Regions from separate parts of the Vibrio sp. Isolate22 genome, predicted to be linked through region 2. Evidence: predicted binding sites of a transcription regulator. Region 2 holds the regulator's gene; the other holds the start of a gene.

The links. The regulator CRP, encoded in region 2, controls carbon source genes, mostly activating them, when cyclic AMP is high. The targets are predictions, from matches to a motif close to TGTGANNNNNNTCACA.
Region 1: L1D55_RS15405 (ROK family protein) is a predicted target of CRP. The motif match lies at 6,346-6,361, and genes of this name have one in related genera.

The regions. Positions count from the first base shown of each region.
Region 1 is NZ_JAKEUW010000026.1:11,415-19,645, forward strand. It holds gene L1D55_RS15390 (DNA polymerase Y family protein) at 1-419, shown strand, start outside; gene L1D55_RS15395 (error-prone DNA polymerase) at 536-3,628, shown strand; gene L1D55_RS15400 (chemotaxis protein CheV) at 3,944-4,885, opposite strand; gene L1D55_RS15405 (ROK family protein) at 5,053-6,270, opposite strand; gene pyk (pyruvate kinase) at 6,590-8,035, shown strand; gene L1D55_RS15415 (DUF6363 domain-containing protein) at 8,174-8,231, opposite strand, start outside.
Region 2 is NZ_JAKEUW010000009.1:6,715-14,945, forward strand. It holds gene kefG (glutathione-regulated potassium-efflux system ancillary protein KefG) at 1-384, opposite strand, end outside; gene L1D55_RS07490 (ABC transporter ATP-binding protein) at 556-2,478, shown strand; gene L1D55_RS07495 (TIGR02444 family protein) at 2,475-2,945, shown strand; gene L1D55_RS07500 (hydrolase) at 3,216-4,196, shown strand; gene L1D55_RS07505 (YheU family protein) at 4,324-4,536, shown strand; gene L1D55_RS07510 (phosphoribulokinase) at 4,614-5,483, shown strand; gene crp (cAMP-activated global transcriptional regulator CRP) at 5,724-6,356, shown strand; gene L1D55_RS07520 (DUF1338 domain-containing protein) at 6,539-7,330, opposite strand; gene astD (succinylglutamate-semialdehyde dehydrogenase) at 7,546-8,231, opposite strand, start outside.

The DNA.
Region 1 (8,231 bases), on a different contig from region 2:
CCGGGACACTTGCTGCGTTAGATCTACTGTCACTGTTACAGGCAAAGCTCGGACAGGCATGCATTCAAACACCGAAAATACAGCAGGATCCTAGGCCAGAAAAAGCCAATCGCTACTCGCTTCCAACCCTGAGTAAAACCGTAGCAAAGAAAAAAGCCACCGTTGAGGTTGTGGAACAAACAACGCCAACTCTCAACATAGGTCAGCAGCGACTCAGGCCCAGCATTTTGCTGCCGGAGCCAGAAGCCTTAACCGAGAACGTCACTTTATCTCAGGGGCCTGAACGTATTGTTTCTGGATGGTGGGATGGCGAGAAAATCATTCGTGACTATTTTATTGCTCACAGTGAAAACGGGCGATGGTTGTGGGTATTTAGAACACCAGATAAACAGTGGTTTTTACACGGCTTATTCAGCTAATCCACACTTACTCAGCTAACCAATAAAGAGTTGAATCGCTAACCCGCATCATTGACTCAATTTAAACGCCCCTTTTTCAATCATGTTTACTCGCAATGATTAAGTGAGATTCCATTATGTCTCAGCAATACTCAGAGCTTTTCTGCCAAAGTAATTACTCCTTTCTTGAAGGAGCTTCACACGCGGAAGAGCTGGTGTTACAGGCCGACTTCTTACGTTACAAAGCACTCGCGGTCACCGACGAGTGCTCAGTGGCAGGCATCGTTAAAGTTCACTCTGCAATCAAGCAACACAAACTGTCGCTCAAGCAGATTGTCGGGAGTATGTTTTGGCTAAATGAAGAGTGCCAAGTGGTTTTGCTGTGCCCAAATAGGAAGGCCTATGCTGAGCTGTGCCGTATTATTACTAACGCGAGACGCCGTAGCAGCAAAGGACATTATCAGCTCTCTGAGTGGGATATCATGTCGGCTAAGCACTGTTTCATTCTGTGGCTTCCTCAACAAAAAGCTGAAGACGCCCATTGGGGACAATGGCTTTCACAACATCATTCCGGTCGATTGTGGATTGGTTTACAACGACACCTAAAGCAGACCGATCAACAGTACATCGATTACTGTGTGGGGCTGTCACATCATCATCACCTGCCAATAACAGCTTGTGGCGGTGTGTTAATGCACAATGCTAACCGTCTGCCCTTACAGCACTCACTCACTGCGATTAAATACCAAAAGCCCATTACCGAGGTGGGTCCCCATCTGTTAGCGAATGCCGAGCGCTGTTTACGAAGCATCAATAAGCTCTCTCATATCTTTAAAACAGAGTGGCTAGAAGAGAGCAATCGCATCGCTGAGCTGTGTGACTTTGATCTGGATAGCTTGCGATACGAATACCCTAGTGAGCTGATCCCTCAAGGTGAAACTCCCATGAGTTATCTGCGCATGTTGGTCGAGAAGGGCAAACAGGCTCGCTTTCCACAAGGTGTCCCTAGTGACATTCAACAGATCATCGATAAAGAGCTAGGGCTCATTGACGAGCTCGACTACCCTTTCTTCTTCTTGACGATCCACGACATTGTCATGTTTGCCAAAAGCCAAGGTATTCTTTATCAAGGTCGAGGTTCAGCGGCCAACTCTGTGGTTTGTTACTGCCTAGAGATCACCTCGGTCGACCCAAGGCAGATCTCAGTGCTGTTCGAACGCTTCATCAGTAAAGAGCGTGATGAGCCGCCCGATATTGATGTCGACTTTGAGCATGAACGCCGCGAAGAAATCATCCAGTACATCTATAAAAAGTACGGTCGAGAACGTGCAGCGCTTGCTGCTACGGTCATTTCTTATCGCTTCAAAAGTGCAGTAAGGGATGTAGGTAAAGCATTGGGGCTGCAAGAAACCCAGCTTGATTACTTCATTAAGAACACCAACCGCAGAGATAAAAGCCTAGGCTGGCAAGCTCAGCTCACGCTATTAGGGCTGCAACCTGACTCTTTAAAAGGTAAGCAGTTTATCCATTTGGTTAATGAAATTATCGGTTTTCCACGCCACTTATCTCAACATGTGGGCGGCTTCGTGATCTCCTCTGGCCCCTTGTATGAATTGGTGCCTGTCGAGAACGCGGCAATGCACGATCGCACTATTATTCAATGGGATAAGGATGATCTTGAGACTCTGGGGCTGCTTAAGGTAGATGTGCTCGCACTCGGTATGCTGTCTGCAATTCGAAAATGCTTCGACCTGATCAAGCGTATTCATGGCCGCTCGTTAACGATCGCAGAGATCACTCGCCTTAAGGATGATCCTCAGGTGTACGGCATGATTCAGCGAGCAGACACCGTTGGCATATTTCAAATTGAGTCACGAGCACAAATGAGCATGCTGCCAAGGCTCAAGCCAAGGACCTACTACGACTTAGTAATTCAAATCGCTATCGTACGTCCAGGTCCAATTCAAGGTGACATGGTGCACCCTTACCTCAAACGTCGTGATGGTATTGAGCCAATCAGCTATCCATCGAAAGAGGTTGAATCCGTCCTATCTCGCACTATGGGAGTACCTATATTCCAAGAACAAGTGATAAAGCTCGCTATGGTCGCCGCAGGGTTTACAGGTGGTGAGGCGGATCAGCTCAGACGCGCGATGGCTGCTTGGAAGAAAAACGGAAACGTATTTAAATTTAAAACCAAGCTCATTGAAGGCATGCAGAAGCGAGGCTATGACATTGAGTTTGCAGAACAAATCTTTAAACAGATATGTGGTTTTGGTGAATACGGCTTCCCGGAGAGTCACTCCGCTTCGTTTGCAGTACTCGCGTATTGTTCAGCTTGGTTAAAATGCTATTACCCAGAGTGCTTCTACGCCTCCTTACTGAATAGCCAACCGATGGGGTTCTACAGCCCATCGCAATTGGTACAAGATGCTCAGCGACATAATGTGGTGATACTTCCTGTATGCGTGAATGCCTCTCAAGACAATCACACAGTTGTCTCTCAGCAAAATGGTTTAGCAATACGTTTAGGGATGAGACAAATCAAAGGCTTGAGTGAACATGGTATTCAGAGTGTGCTCGCTAACCGGCCGAGATCGGGTTATCGCCACCCTAGCCAGGTAAAACAGTTATCAATCAACAAGAAAGACATTGAGCTACTTGCTTCAGCAAATGCGCTTCACAACGTTTCAGGAGACCGCTTTCAAACTCGCTGGGCGATAATGGACTCGGCCTCTGACCTACCCTTGTTCAGCCAAATCGATGACAGCTTTGAAAAGGCTAATGACGAACAAGGATTGCAACAACCCAGTGAGATGCAGGATTTACTTGAGGATTTCACCAGTGTTGGGATCTCCTTGAATAAGCACCCTATTACGTTACTGGAAGAAGCCAACCGATTAGGTCGCTTCACTCATATGAAAGACTTAAAACAACAACGACATAAATCCATGGTCACCGTTGTTGGGCTTGTGACTGGCAAGCAATCACCCGGAACCGCAGCTGGCGTCACCTTTGTCACACTGGAAGATAATACGGGCAATATTAACGTAGTGGTATGGGGAGCAACGGCGCGCGCTCAACAGCAAGCATATCTCACAGCTAAGGCGTTAAAGGTGCAAGGCATCTTAGAAAAAGAAGGTGAAGTGGTACATGTGATTGCAGGAAAGCTTATCGACATTACCGATGAAATCGTTGGCTTAAAAACCAAGTCGCGAGACTTTCATTAACAACTCAACCCACTGTTTTATTTAGGTAAAGAGAGAAACGAAAAAGGGAAGCATCTGCCTCCCTTTATTTCAAATTGTTGAGTTATACCTCAACGTCAGCTTCCGTACGTCTTTTCTTAAATTCCCTATATAGTAATAAGCTTAAAGTCATTACAACTTTAGACGTTAACCATATCATTAAGAGGAACTACCTTAGATTGTGCGTGAAAAGTTACGTTAGTAGTAATGCATATTTCGTGACGATTAATATGCAGCGTCAATAATAGCAAACGTTTTCTATAAGGTCACTCAAAACAAACCGACTGACGGTATAATTTACAAAATCTGACGCATACGCTCTTGAGTTACCTCAACCAACAAGTCAGGTTGGAACTTAGAAATGAAGCGGTTACACCCTACTTTTTCCACCATTGCTTCATTAAAACTTCCGCTTAATGAAGTATTTAGCGTAATAAACAGGTCGTGCATTCTCGGGTCAGAGCGCACTTCGTGAGTCAGTTTGTAGCCATCCATCTCAGGCATTTCAGCATCAGTGATCATCAACAGTATTTCTTGATTGATGTCTTTACCTTCGTCACACCAACCTTTGAGTAGGTTCAATGCTTCTAAACCGTCACAACATTCAATAATGTTCAAACCCAATTGTGACAAGGTACCTTTGATTTGGTTACGCGCGGTTGAGGAGTCATCAACGATAAGTACATTACGCCCTATCATCTCTTGAGCTAACTGCTCATCTAACACACCTTCAGAGATCGATACATCGTAATCGATGATCTCAGCCAACACCTTTTCAACGTCGATGATCTCAACGATTTTGTGCTGATCTTCTTCTTGAATATGCGTGATAGCGGTTAGGTAGTTGGCGCGACCCGTTGTCTTTGGTGGCGGCTGAATTTCTGTCCACATTGTATTGACGATATTACGAACCTGCCCAACCAAAAAGCCTTGTACCGTTCGGTTGTACTCCGTAATGATCAAGTTACTCTCTTGCGATTCAGCACGCGATGGTGGAAAACCAATGGCACTGCGCAGATCAATCACAGGCACAGATTCGCCTCGCAAAGAAGCGACACCCGTAATGTGATGATGAGATCCAGGTAAACGAGTAAGTACCGGCACTTTTAGCACTTCTTTAACTTTAAATACGTTAATCGCAAATAATTGACGACTATTTAAGCTGAATAACAAGAGCTCCAGACGGTTTTCACCAACCAGTTTCGTTCTCTGATCAACCGAATTTAAAACGCCAGACATACAACACCTTAGTGACAAATAATAACTGTGGCTACAATAGCCTACTTCAATAGGTTAAAGCAAAGCGCTAATGCACAGAATGCTTAAACTAAGTACAACAAATGCTGTTATACAAAGCTTAAGTACATGGAAAGGTTCGGGGGAAGGCTAAAAGAAGAGAAAAAGAGTTAGCCTTCAATAACTTTCATTAACAACTGACCGTCATAAAGGGCTTGCTTGATAAGCGCAGCACCAGGCATCGTTGCTTGTTTGTAGAATCGAGATTCCACCAACTCTAAATCTTGGTGGTAAACCGACAAGCTCTGCTCTTCGATACACTTTTGAATCGCAGGATACAGAACGCTCTTAGCTTGGTTGATGACACCACCGACTAAGATTTTCTCTGGGTTAAACAGGTTAATCACAATCGCAATTGCTGAGCCTAGGTAACGGCCTAACTGCTCAATCACTTCAACCGCCAGTGGATCACCATCAGCCGCAGCAGCACAGATTTGTTCGATCGTAACATCTTCAAAAGCAGTCAGCGTGGATTCCTCACCATTGGCTAAACGCTCTTTAACTTGCTCACGAATCGCCTGTGAACTCGCGACCGTCTCTAAACAGCCTCGGTTACCACAGTGACACAGCTTGCCTTCATTATCGATCTGGATATGCCCCAGTTCACCGATGTTGCCGTGACGACCTTGCAAAACGCGTCCATCAAGAATAATCCCGGCACCTAAACCGTGGTGGATGGAGATTAAGACAGAGTTATCATTGTCTTGAGAGTTACCAAACAGCTTCTCCGCCAGTGCCCAAGCGCGAGTATCATTGGCAATAAAAACCGGCAAGCCCGTCTCTTTGTAGATCTCAGGGCCCAAAGCTAAATTTTCGACATTGTAATGCGGCATTTGCAACACAATACCCTGCTCTGAATTCACGAGACCAGGGAGCGTGATCGCAATACTGGTTACCCTATCGAGCTGCTCAGCATAAGTTTGGAAGAATTCGTCGATTTCGTGGAGAAGGCGTGCAAGCACATCATCTTGGTCACGTTCGTGAATGTCGATCTTAGTATCGATAAGTACATCGCCACCCAATTCATGAAGCGCAATAGTAAGATACCCACGTCCAAGACGCATCGACAAGAACTGCCAACCTTCGTTATTAGTTTGCAAGCCCACAGCAGGACGTCCACGAGTTGTGGCTTCTTGAACCGTCGTTTCGTGGATAAGGTGAGCTTCCATGAGTTCACGGGTAATTTTGGTAATACTCGCCGGAGCCAACTCACTTTGTTTGGACAGATCGATACGAGAAATAGGACCTTTAAGGTCAATTAGTTTATATACACGACCAGCATTGACCTGTTTGATATGATCAATATGGCCCGGTTGAGCCATGTACATTTTACGCTCCAAAAATCATCAACGGGATAATTTTTTTACTTTGCGAAGTAATTGTGAAGTCACTTGGTATATCGCCGTGACCAGTATCACGTATATACATGAATCTTTGTGTATCTAGTCAAATAGTTTAAGAAAAGTTAACACCCACATCGATAAATTGAGACTTAATTTTCATAAAAAAACATCACGTCTGAGTACCAAGTTCAATAAATAACAGTAAATACAGAAATATCCTCCTAGCTCCCAATAAATTATCAATTAATGCATATACTTAATTCAGTCTTCTAAAAAGATTACTGGCCTCACTCTAGGAGTATTCATGACAGCTGAATTAAGAAAAACGAAAATCGTCACAACGCTAGGCCCCTCTACCGATAAAGGCAACGTGCTTGAAGAGATCATCAAAGCCGGTGCCAATATTGTTCGTATGAACTTCTCCCACGGCAGCAGCGACGACCATATACAACGTGCAGAAAAAGTCAGAGCAATCGCAAAAAAACTGGGGACACAAATCGCTATCCTCGGCGACCTTCAAGGTCCCAAGATTCGTGTGTCGACATTCAGAGATGGAAAAATTCAACTGGCTGTTGGTGATGAGTTCACTCTCGACAGCAGCCTAGGTTTAGGTGAAGGCGACCAGCAAGCCGTTGGCCTCGACTATAAAGAGCTGCCGAATGATGTTTCCGCCGGCGACATTCTGTTGCTTGATGATGGACGTGTGCAACTCAAAGTCACCAAGGTTGAAGGTTGTCGCGTTCATACCGAAGTCATCATTGGTGGCCCGTTATCCAACAACAAAGGCATCAACAAAAAAGGCGGGGGGCTTTCTGCAGAAGCGCTAACCGACAAAGACAAGCGAGACATCGTCACCGCAGCCCAAATCCAAGTCGATTACCTAGCCGTCTCTTTCCCACGCAATGGCGAAGACATGCACTACGCTCGACAACTTGCGCGTAAAGCAGGCTTAGAAGCTCACCTTGTCGCTAAAGTCGAACGAGCAGAGACGGTATCGACCGTTGAGAACATGGATGACATCATAATGGCTTCAGATGTGGTCATGGTGGCTCGTGGTGACCTCGGAGTAGAAATTGGAGACCCTGAGTTGGTCGGTGTACAAAAACAGCTTATACGCCGCGCTAGGGCCCTTAATCGCACTATCATCACTGCAACTCAGATGATGGAATCAATGATCTCTGCTCCAATGCCTACCCGTGCTGAAGTAATGGATGTAGCGAACGCAGTACTTGATGGCACTGACGCAGTAATGCTGTCTGGTGAAACCGCTGCCGGACAATACCCAGTAGAGACAGTAAAATCGATGGCTGAAGTGTGTGTGGGTGCTGAGAAAATGGCGAACGTCAACCAATCCAACTACCGAATTGACCGCACTTTCGTGACAGCGGAAGAAACAGTATCAATGGCAACCATCTACTCTGCTAACCACATGGAAGGCATTAAAGGCGTAGTCACGCTGACTGAGTCTGGGCGCACTGCTTTGATGATGTCTCGTTTAAGTGCTGATATGCCTATCTACGCTCTATCTCGTAACGAAGGAACACTAAACCGTTGTACCTTGTATCGAGGAGTAACCCCTATCTATTTTGAGACAGAAGCCAAAGACAGCTTTGACATTGCACTATCAACACTTGCTTGCCTAAAAGAGAAAGGACACCTCAAGTTTGGTGATCTCGTGATCATTACTCAAGGCGATATCATGGACGTGGCTGGCTCAACCAACTGTATGAGAATCCTACCTGTCACCTAACTCTCAGCGCAGCGGATAAAGCCAATAAACAGCGACAACATGAGATAAAAGTAAAAGGGTTATCGAACTAAGTTCAATAACCCTTTTTTCATTTCAGTATGTTATCTCAACAAGACTAGCTATAGCTTTATTCCCGTACTATTTATCAATAACAATACTTGCCAACTGCGGCATGTGCGAACTGCGAGCATTTTCT
Region 2 (8,231 bases):
GCCTGCTGCTCCAAACGCCTCTTCTTTACCACCCGTGGTGATAACACTGCGCCAATGTTTACCTTTCAGTGCACTTTGCTCACCAAACGCAAAACCTTTACCCAAGACTCGATCAAACCACTCTTTTAGCAATGAAGGACAGGAATACATAAACAGAGGGTGTTGGAACACAATCACATCATATTCAAGGAGCAGAGAGTGCTCATACGGCACATCGATAAAGAAGTCAGGATAGATGGCATAGAGATCGTGAATTTTGACATGCCCGAGCGACTCTATTTTCTTAACCATCATCTGATTGGCAATAGAGGTTTCTGGCTCTGGGTGCGCGTAGATAACCAATACTTTGGGCACTACTTTGTCTGTCGAGGGAGTATTACTCATTCCTTTGAAGCATTCCTTTTAAGGCTAAACGGTGGCAAGGCCACAAGAATTTAAGCAAAAGTTATTAATATGTTATTGGCATCATAACGCAAATTGCATTGTGATCGACTTTTATCTGGTTTCAGCCTACTATGCAGGCGTCTGTTCACCTCTAATTTCTATGCTATTTCTATGATTACTTTCTCTGATATTCAATTGCTACGCGGCGGTAAGCCCCTCCTCGACCAAGCATCTGCGACTCTTCACCCTGGCGACAAGATTGGCTTGGTGGGTAAGAACGGCTGTGGTAAATCGACGCTGTTCGCTTTAATTAAAGACGAGCTATCGATTGATGCTGGTTCATTCAGCAAACCTGCTCATTGGGAAATGGCGTGGGTTGCTCAAGAAACACCAGCGTTAGAAAGAACAGCAATTGAATACGTGATTGATGGTGACCGTGAATATCGTGACCTTGAAGATCAGCTGCAGAAAGCTGAAATAGCCGACAACGGCACACTCGTCGCAGAGATTCACGGCAAGATAGAAACCATTGGTGGTTACAGCATTAAGGCTCGCGCAGCCGAATTGCTAGACGGCCTAGGCTTTAGCCAAGAACAAATGACGTGGAACCTGACCCAATTCTCAGGTGGTTGGCGTATGCGTTTGAACCTAGCGCAAGCCCTACTGTGCCGCAGTGACTTACTGCTGCTCGATGAGCCAACCAACCACTTGGACTTAGATGCGGTAATGTGGCTAGAGCGTTGGCTACAAAGCTACCCAGGCACACTGATTCTTATCTCGCACGATAGAGACTTCTTAGACCCTATCGTCAACCGCATCGTGCACGTAGAAAACCAAAAGTTAAATGAGTACACAGGTAACTACTCATCGTTTGAGAATCAACGAGCGCAAAAGCTGATTCTGCAACAGGCGATGTACCAGAAACAGCAAAAGCAGATGTCTCACATGCAGAGCTACATCGACCGTTTCCGTTATAAAGCTTCAAAGGCTCGCCAAGCGCAAAGCCGTATTAAAGCGCTAGAGAAAATGGAACAAGTACTGCCAGCTCAGTTTGATAACCCATTCAGCTTTGAGTTCAGAGAGCCAGACGCGCTACCCAACCCAATCATGATGATGGATGAGGTCTCTGCAGGCTACGATGACAAATTAATCCTAGAGAAGATTCGCCTTAACCTTGTTCCGGGGAGCCGTATCGGTCTACTGGGTCGTAACGGCGCAGGTAAATCGACACTTATTAAGCTGCTTTCTGGCGAACTGAAACAGCAAGGTGGCGAGCTGAGCTACTCACAAGGCGTTAAGATTGGTTACTTCGCACAGCATCAACTAGAAACGCTGCACCCAGAAGAGACACCACTGCAACACATGATGCAGATTGCGCCTAAACACACCGAACAACAGCTGCGTGATTATCTAGGTAGCTTTGGCTTCCAAGGCGAGAAAGCACTGGATAAAGTGGCTCCTTTCTCAGGTGGTGAGAAAGCACGTTTAGTATTGGCGCTGCTGGTATGGCAAAAGCCGAACCTGTTGCTACTCGATGAACCAACAAACCACTTGGATCTCGATATGCGTCAGGCGCTGACATTCGCTCTACAAACATTTGAAGGCGCGATGGTTATCGTATCGCACGACCGTTACCTACTTCGTGCAACCACTGATGACCTGTACCTTGTACACGACCGCCAAGTGGCACCGTTTGACGGCGACCTGAACGATTACTACAAGTGGCTAACCGAACAGCAAAAAGTAGAACGCAAAGAAGCACAAGCGCAGGCTCCAGCGAAAGATGGCGCCAACAGTGCTGCTGCGAAAAAAGAGCAAAAGCGTAAAGAAGCGGAGTTCCGTAAGTTAACCGCACCAACCCGTAAAAAGCTGACTCAATTTGAAAAGCAGATGGATAAACTGACGCTTGCTCTTGAAGAAGCCGAGCAACAATTATCCGACACTTCACTGTATGAAGCTGAAAATAAGGCTAAACTGAATGAAGTACTCGCTCTACAAGCGAGTAGTAAGTCACAACTTGAAGAAGTTGAAATGGATTGGATGTCCACTCAAGAAGAGCTTGAGCAGATGGAACAGGATATGGATAGCTTATGAGCTCAAAGCACGCCCCAATATCACTAACACTGGAAAGACTATGGCAATTTAGCCTTCAGTATTACAGTGTGCGCGGTGTTAAAGATGCGTGCTTAGCTTTGCAAAACCAGTTCCACGGCAACGTCAATCTACTGCTGCTCCTCAAATGGCTCGATGAGCAGCACATGTCTTTTGCAGAAGAAGAGTGGCACAAAGTACAGCAGTGCCTAAGCCGCTCCGAAACCCTACTTCATAGTTATCGAGAGTTACGTAAACACCTTAAAGAGCATGTGGTCGACTCTCTCTACCGTGAAGCCTTACAGTTTGAACTGCAACTTGAGAAGCAGCAGCAATCCGATCTTGTCGACTGTATTAACTCGCTGCAACTATTCACCAATCAACAAGCGCCACTGGCTCTGCAATATTGTCGTCTACTCGGGGCAGAAAGCCTCTATGACGCATTTTCTGAACCCGCCCCTCAGCCTTAACTCGTTTTCTTTCTCTTTTGAGTTGTTCCGGTACAAGCTTACTCTCGTATTGATATTTCGGTGCACCTAGCAAAACGCGTACTCATAGCAAGCAGAGGCCAGCTCGTACAAGTTTGATAATATTCAATCAGTTACTCACAACATGTTTTTACATTGAGTCTCGGTGAAAGGCTTGCGCTTGCACCGAGAATCAACCAAGCTCAAATAAAAACGTGGGCGCATCGCAATACTTAATACTTTTCAAAGCCCATAAAAAGCACGGACTGTTTTATGACCATATTTACCGCAGCTGCTGGTTTATCTAACCCACACTTACAAACTTTAGTGCCAAGGTTTATCAGAAAGCAGGCGTTGTTCCATCCTACATGGCAAACCTTAGAAACGCCTGATGGGGACTTCCTAGACCTTGCTTGGAGTGAATCACCAGATAACGATGAACTGACAAGCAACAAACCTATCTTCATCCTATTCCACGGATTAGAGGGCAGCTTTGAGAGCCCTTATGCCAACGGGCTGATGAATGCGTTTGCGAAAGATGGTTGGTTGTCGGTGATGATGCACTTTAGAGGTTGTAGCGGTAAACCGAATCGCCTGGCTCGCGCTTACCATTCTGGCGAAGTTGAAGACGCTCGCTTTTTCCTAAGACACCTGCACGCACAGTTTCCCAACAACCCTAAGGTGGCGGTCGGCATCTCTTTAGGCGGAAACATGCTAGCAAATTATCTGGCTGAGTATTCAGACGATCCCCTGCTATCAGCAGCAACCATAGTGTCAGCCCCTTTTGATCTGGCTTGTTGCGCGAGTCGCATTGAGAAAGGCTTTTCTAAGCTCTACAAGATGTACCTGCTCAGCTCTCTCAAATCAAACGCGCTAAAAAAGATTAACCTGCTGCAAGAGAAGCTCGACATCACCGCTGAGACAATCAAGAAGATTGATAAGTTGTATGAGTTTGATGAACGAATTACCGCGCCTCTGCACGGATTCAAGAACGCTCAAGACTATTACGCACAGTCCTCTGCTCTTCCTAAGCTCAATAAGATAAAGCTACCAACTCAGATCATCCACGCTAAAGACGATCCTTTCATGACTGATGATGTGATTCCTAAATTCGTGCTGCCAGATAACATCGATTATCGCTTGTTCCAGAAAGGGGGTCATGTGGGGTTCATTACTGGTAGTACGCTAAAACCAAGATTTTGGTTAGAAGAAGCGCTGCCTGCCTACTATGAAAGTATCCAAGGTTCAGCATAACGCTAAGCCTACTAAAGATATAAGTGAAACCTTGATAAGATAGCGCAGCCCCTAATTGGGGTTGTACTAAAAACATCACTAGACAAACTCATCAACATATCAATGAACATAAAAGAGAGAAGTATTTATGATCATCCCATGGAAAGACATCGAGCCTGATACGCTGGAAAACCTCATCAAAGAATTCGTACTGCGTGAGGGTACAGACTACGGCGACGTGGAGATCTCTCTACAAAACAAGATTGACCAAGTGAAACATCAATTAGCTTCTGGTGAGGCCAATATCGTGTTTTCCGAACTGCACGAAACCGTTGATATCCAACTCACAAAACGCTTCTAAGCTGCGCTTAACACAGAGCCGTGTTATAGTGGAAAACGATTGCTAACAAGTAAGTTACTCATAAGACAAGGGTTGTCATGTCCGCTAAACATCCAATTATTGCGGTGACGGGTTCTTCAGGAGCCGGCACCACCACTACCTCAGAAGCCTTCCGAAAAATGTTCAACATGATGGACGTGAAGGCCGCTTGGGTTGAAGGGGATAGTTTTCACCGCTTCACTCGACCAGAAATGGACGTGGAGATCCGCAAGGCACGTGAGCAAGGTAAGCACATCAGCTACTTTGGCCCACAAGCCAACGACTTCGCAGCATTAGAAGAGTTTTTCCGTAAGTACGGTAATGAAGGTACAGGTAAAGTACGTAGTTACCTACATACGTTCGATGAAGCTGTGCCTTATAATCAAATGCCAGGCACCTTCACGCCATGGCAAGATATCCCTGAAAATTCAGACGTGATGTTTTACGAAGGTCTACACGGTGGTGTGGTTGATGGTGACATTAATGTCTCTCAACACGTCGACCTGCTGATTGGCATGGTTCCTATCGTAAACCTAGAGTGGATTCAAAAGTTCGTTCGTGACACTCGCGATCGTGGCCACTCACGTGAAGCAGTAATGGACTCCATTGTTCGTTCAATGGATGATTACCTTAACTATATTACGCCGCAATTTTCGCGTACTCATATCAACTTTCAGCGTGTCCCAACCGTAGATACATCAAACCCACTTAACGCCAAAGGGATTCCAAGTTTAGATGAAAGCTTCGTTGTTATACGTTTGCGCGGCATCAAAAACGTCGATTTCCCGTATCTTTTGGCCATGATTGATGGTTCTTTCATGTCCCGTCATAACACCCTAGTGGTGCCAGGTGGCAAGATGAGTTTTGCTATGGAGCTCATTGTGAGGCCAATCCTACAACAACTCATCGAAACCGGGAAAATAGGTTAACAAAACGACATTCTGGCTGATTACTTTTCATACCGTGATCATGTGCACAATTTTGCGTAAAAAATCGTAGCTTGGTCACGATTAAAATCAAGAAATAGTACCTGAAAAAGGATACTATTCTTAAACGAAACACAAGATAGCTTGCAGCGCTCACCGAGTGCTCTTATCCTAAGAAGTCAATTCAGGCTTAGCTAAAATACGGAAAGCGGCAAGCATCCCCTGCAGAGGAAGTGAGATATTATGGTTCTAGGTAAACCTCAAACCGATCCAACATTAGAGTGGTTCCTTTCACACTGTCATATTCATAAGTACCCTTCAAAAAGTACTTTGATCCATGCTGGTGAAAAGGCAGAGACCTTGTACTACATCGTTAAAGGTTCTGTGGCAGTTCTTATTAAAGACGAAGAAGGTAAGGAAATGATTCTTTCTTACCTAAACCAAGGCGACTTCATCGGTGAGCTAGGCTTGTTCGAAGAAGACCAAGAGCGTACAGCTTGGGTTCGTGCTAAATCTCCTTGTGAAGTAGCTGAAATTTCTTTCAAGAAGTTCCGTCAACTTATCCAAGTGAACCCAGACATCCTAATGCGTCTTTCAGCGCAAATGGCAAGCCGCCTACAAGTAACTAGCCAAAAGGTTGGTGACTTAGCGTTCCTTGACGTTACAGGTCGTATCGCTCAAACGCTACTAAACCTAGCGAAACAGCCAGATGCAATGACTCACCCTGACGGCATGCAAATCAAGATCACTCGTCAAGAGATTGGCCAAATCGTTGGTTGTTCTCGTGAGACAGTAGGTCGTATCTTGAAGATGCTAGAAGAGCAGAACCTAATTTCTGCACACGGTAAGACTATCGTGGTATACGGCACTCGTTAATTTCGATTAACTGAGTCAAAAATATGAAAGCCACCAAATGCGAATTTGGTGGCTTTTTCTTTATTGAGAGAAGATACGAGATACGAGATACGAATGGAACACATGAGGCTCTCGCCTTGTAAACATTCTCGAAGCGAAGCGTATCCGAGTTTCTAGGACAAAACCCGTAATCGTATCTTTCGTTACCCGTTGGTGCTTTCGAAGATCTTGTCTGCCGATGCAGCAACAAAACCGGTATAAAGCTCACCATTGGCCATCGCATAGCGCTTAGCGAACTCATAGAAGCCACCAGGAATCATCTCATTGCCTTCCACAAATGCCACTGGCACTTTGTCTGCCATTGTTGATGATTGCTCTAATAACACCTCTGGAGAGCCTTTCACTTCACCACCAGATGCGTTAATCGTAAAGCCAGCATCACTTAGGTAGTCATTCACAGCCTGAACTTCATCAAACTTGTTCAGTTGATTGACACTAACCGTGAAGTGGTTAGCACCGTAACCGTGAGCCGCTAACCAAGAGGCGTATTCGCTCTCCTTCGCTAATAGTTGGAAATCAGCGAAGCTCAAATCCCAGAGGCGGCCACCAAATAGGAATTCATGTCCCTCTAGCTTACTTGCATCAACCTGCTCAACCAATTTGGCAACGATCTGCTGTAGTTCACTAGAACACTCTTCTACCTTCAACTCACTAATGAACACTTTCGGTTGTTTTGGATCGGGGTGTTCGTAGTGTTTAGCCACTAGCTTCTTACTTTCAAACAAGTAATCACCACACGCTTTGTAGCCTAGTTCTAGGAAAGGTTTAGCTAATGTTTCAATACCTAGAGGGGCAACATTAAAAGTACGCAGTGCAATGTGATCATTGATCAGCGCTTCATCTTCTTTTAGCAAGTGATGTACTTTCTCTGCCGACGGGCAAAGTCTATGAATGTAATCGTCCCATAGTGATTTAAAGAGTAGATCGGGCGTCATGGTGACTCCTTGTCAGAGGTTCTAGCAAGCTAGTGATTTGGATTAGAAAGGGAGAGACTGAGACACAAAGTCAGCAGCCATCAGCCTGTGACATACTTGTTCTATTATTATCTGCCGCCCAATTTTGATGCTGAGCGTGGGTAAAATAAGGAAGCGATACGCCGCTCCCTTATCTCATAACTATCGAATAAGCCTTAGCTTAATATCAATCTAAACTACAGCTCGATACCTGGGCTAAATGTGGCTGGCAGCTGAGTTTCACCACCTTCCATTGAAGCCATTGGGTAAGCACAGTAGTCCGCTGCGTAGTAAGCACTTGGACGTAAGTTGCCTGACGCACCCGGGCCACCAAATGGAGCATCACCACTTGCGCCTGTTAGCTGGCGGTTACGGTTAACAATACCCGCGCGGATATGGTCAACAAAGTATTCCCACTCAGCATCGTCGGTTGATACCAGGCCAGCAGACAGACCAAAGCGAGTGTCGTTAGCTAACTCAACCGCTTGCTCTAGCGATTGGTAACGAACCACTTGCAGCAATGGGCCGAAGTACTCTTCATCTGGTAGCTCAGCAATGTTGGTTGCATCGATAATGCCTGGAGAAACAAATGCTGCTTCGCCCGCTTTTGCCTCCACTAGGCTGATACCACCTAGAGATTGCAGGTTAGCTTGTGCCTCTAGAATAAACTTAGCGGCAGCTTCAGAAATTTGCGGCCCCATGAAAGGAGCTGGTTCAGCGAATGGCTGATCAACACGAATCTTTTGCGTCGCTGCGACCAGTTTATCGAGTAGCAGATCGCCCTTCTCGCCAACAGGAACATACAGGCGACGAGCACATGTACAACGTTGACCAGCACTGATGAACGCTGATTGAATAATGGTGTATACCGTTGCGTCTGCAT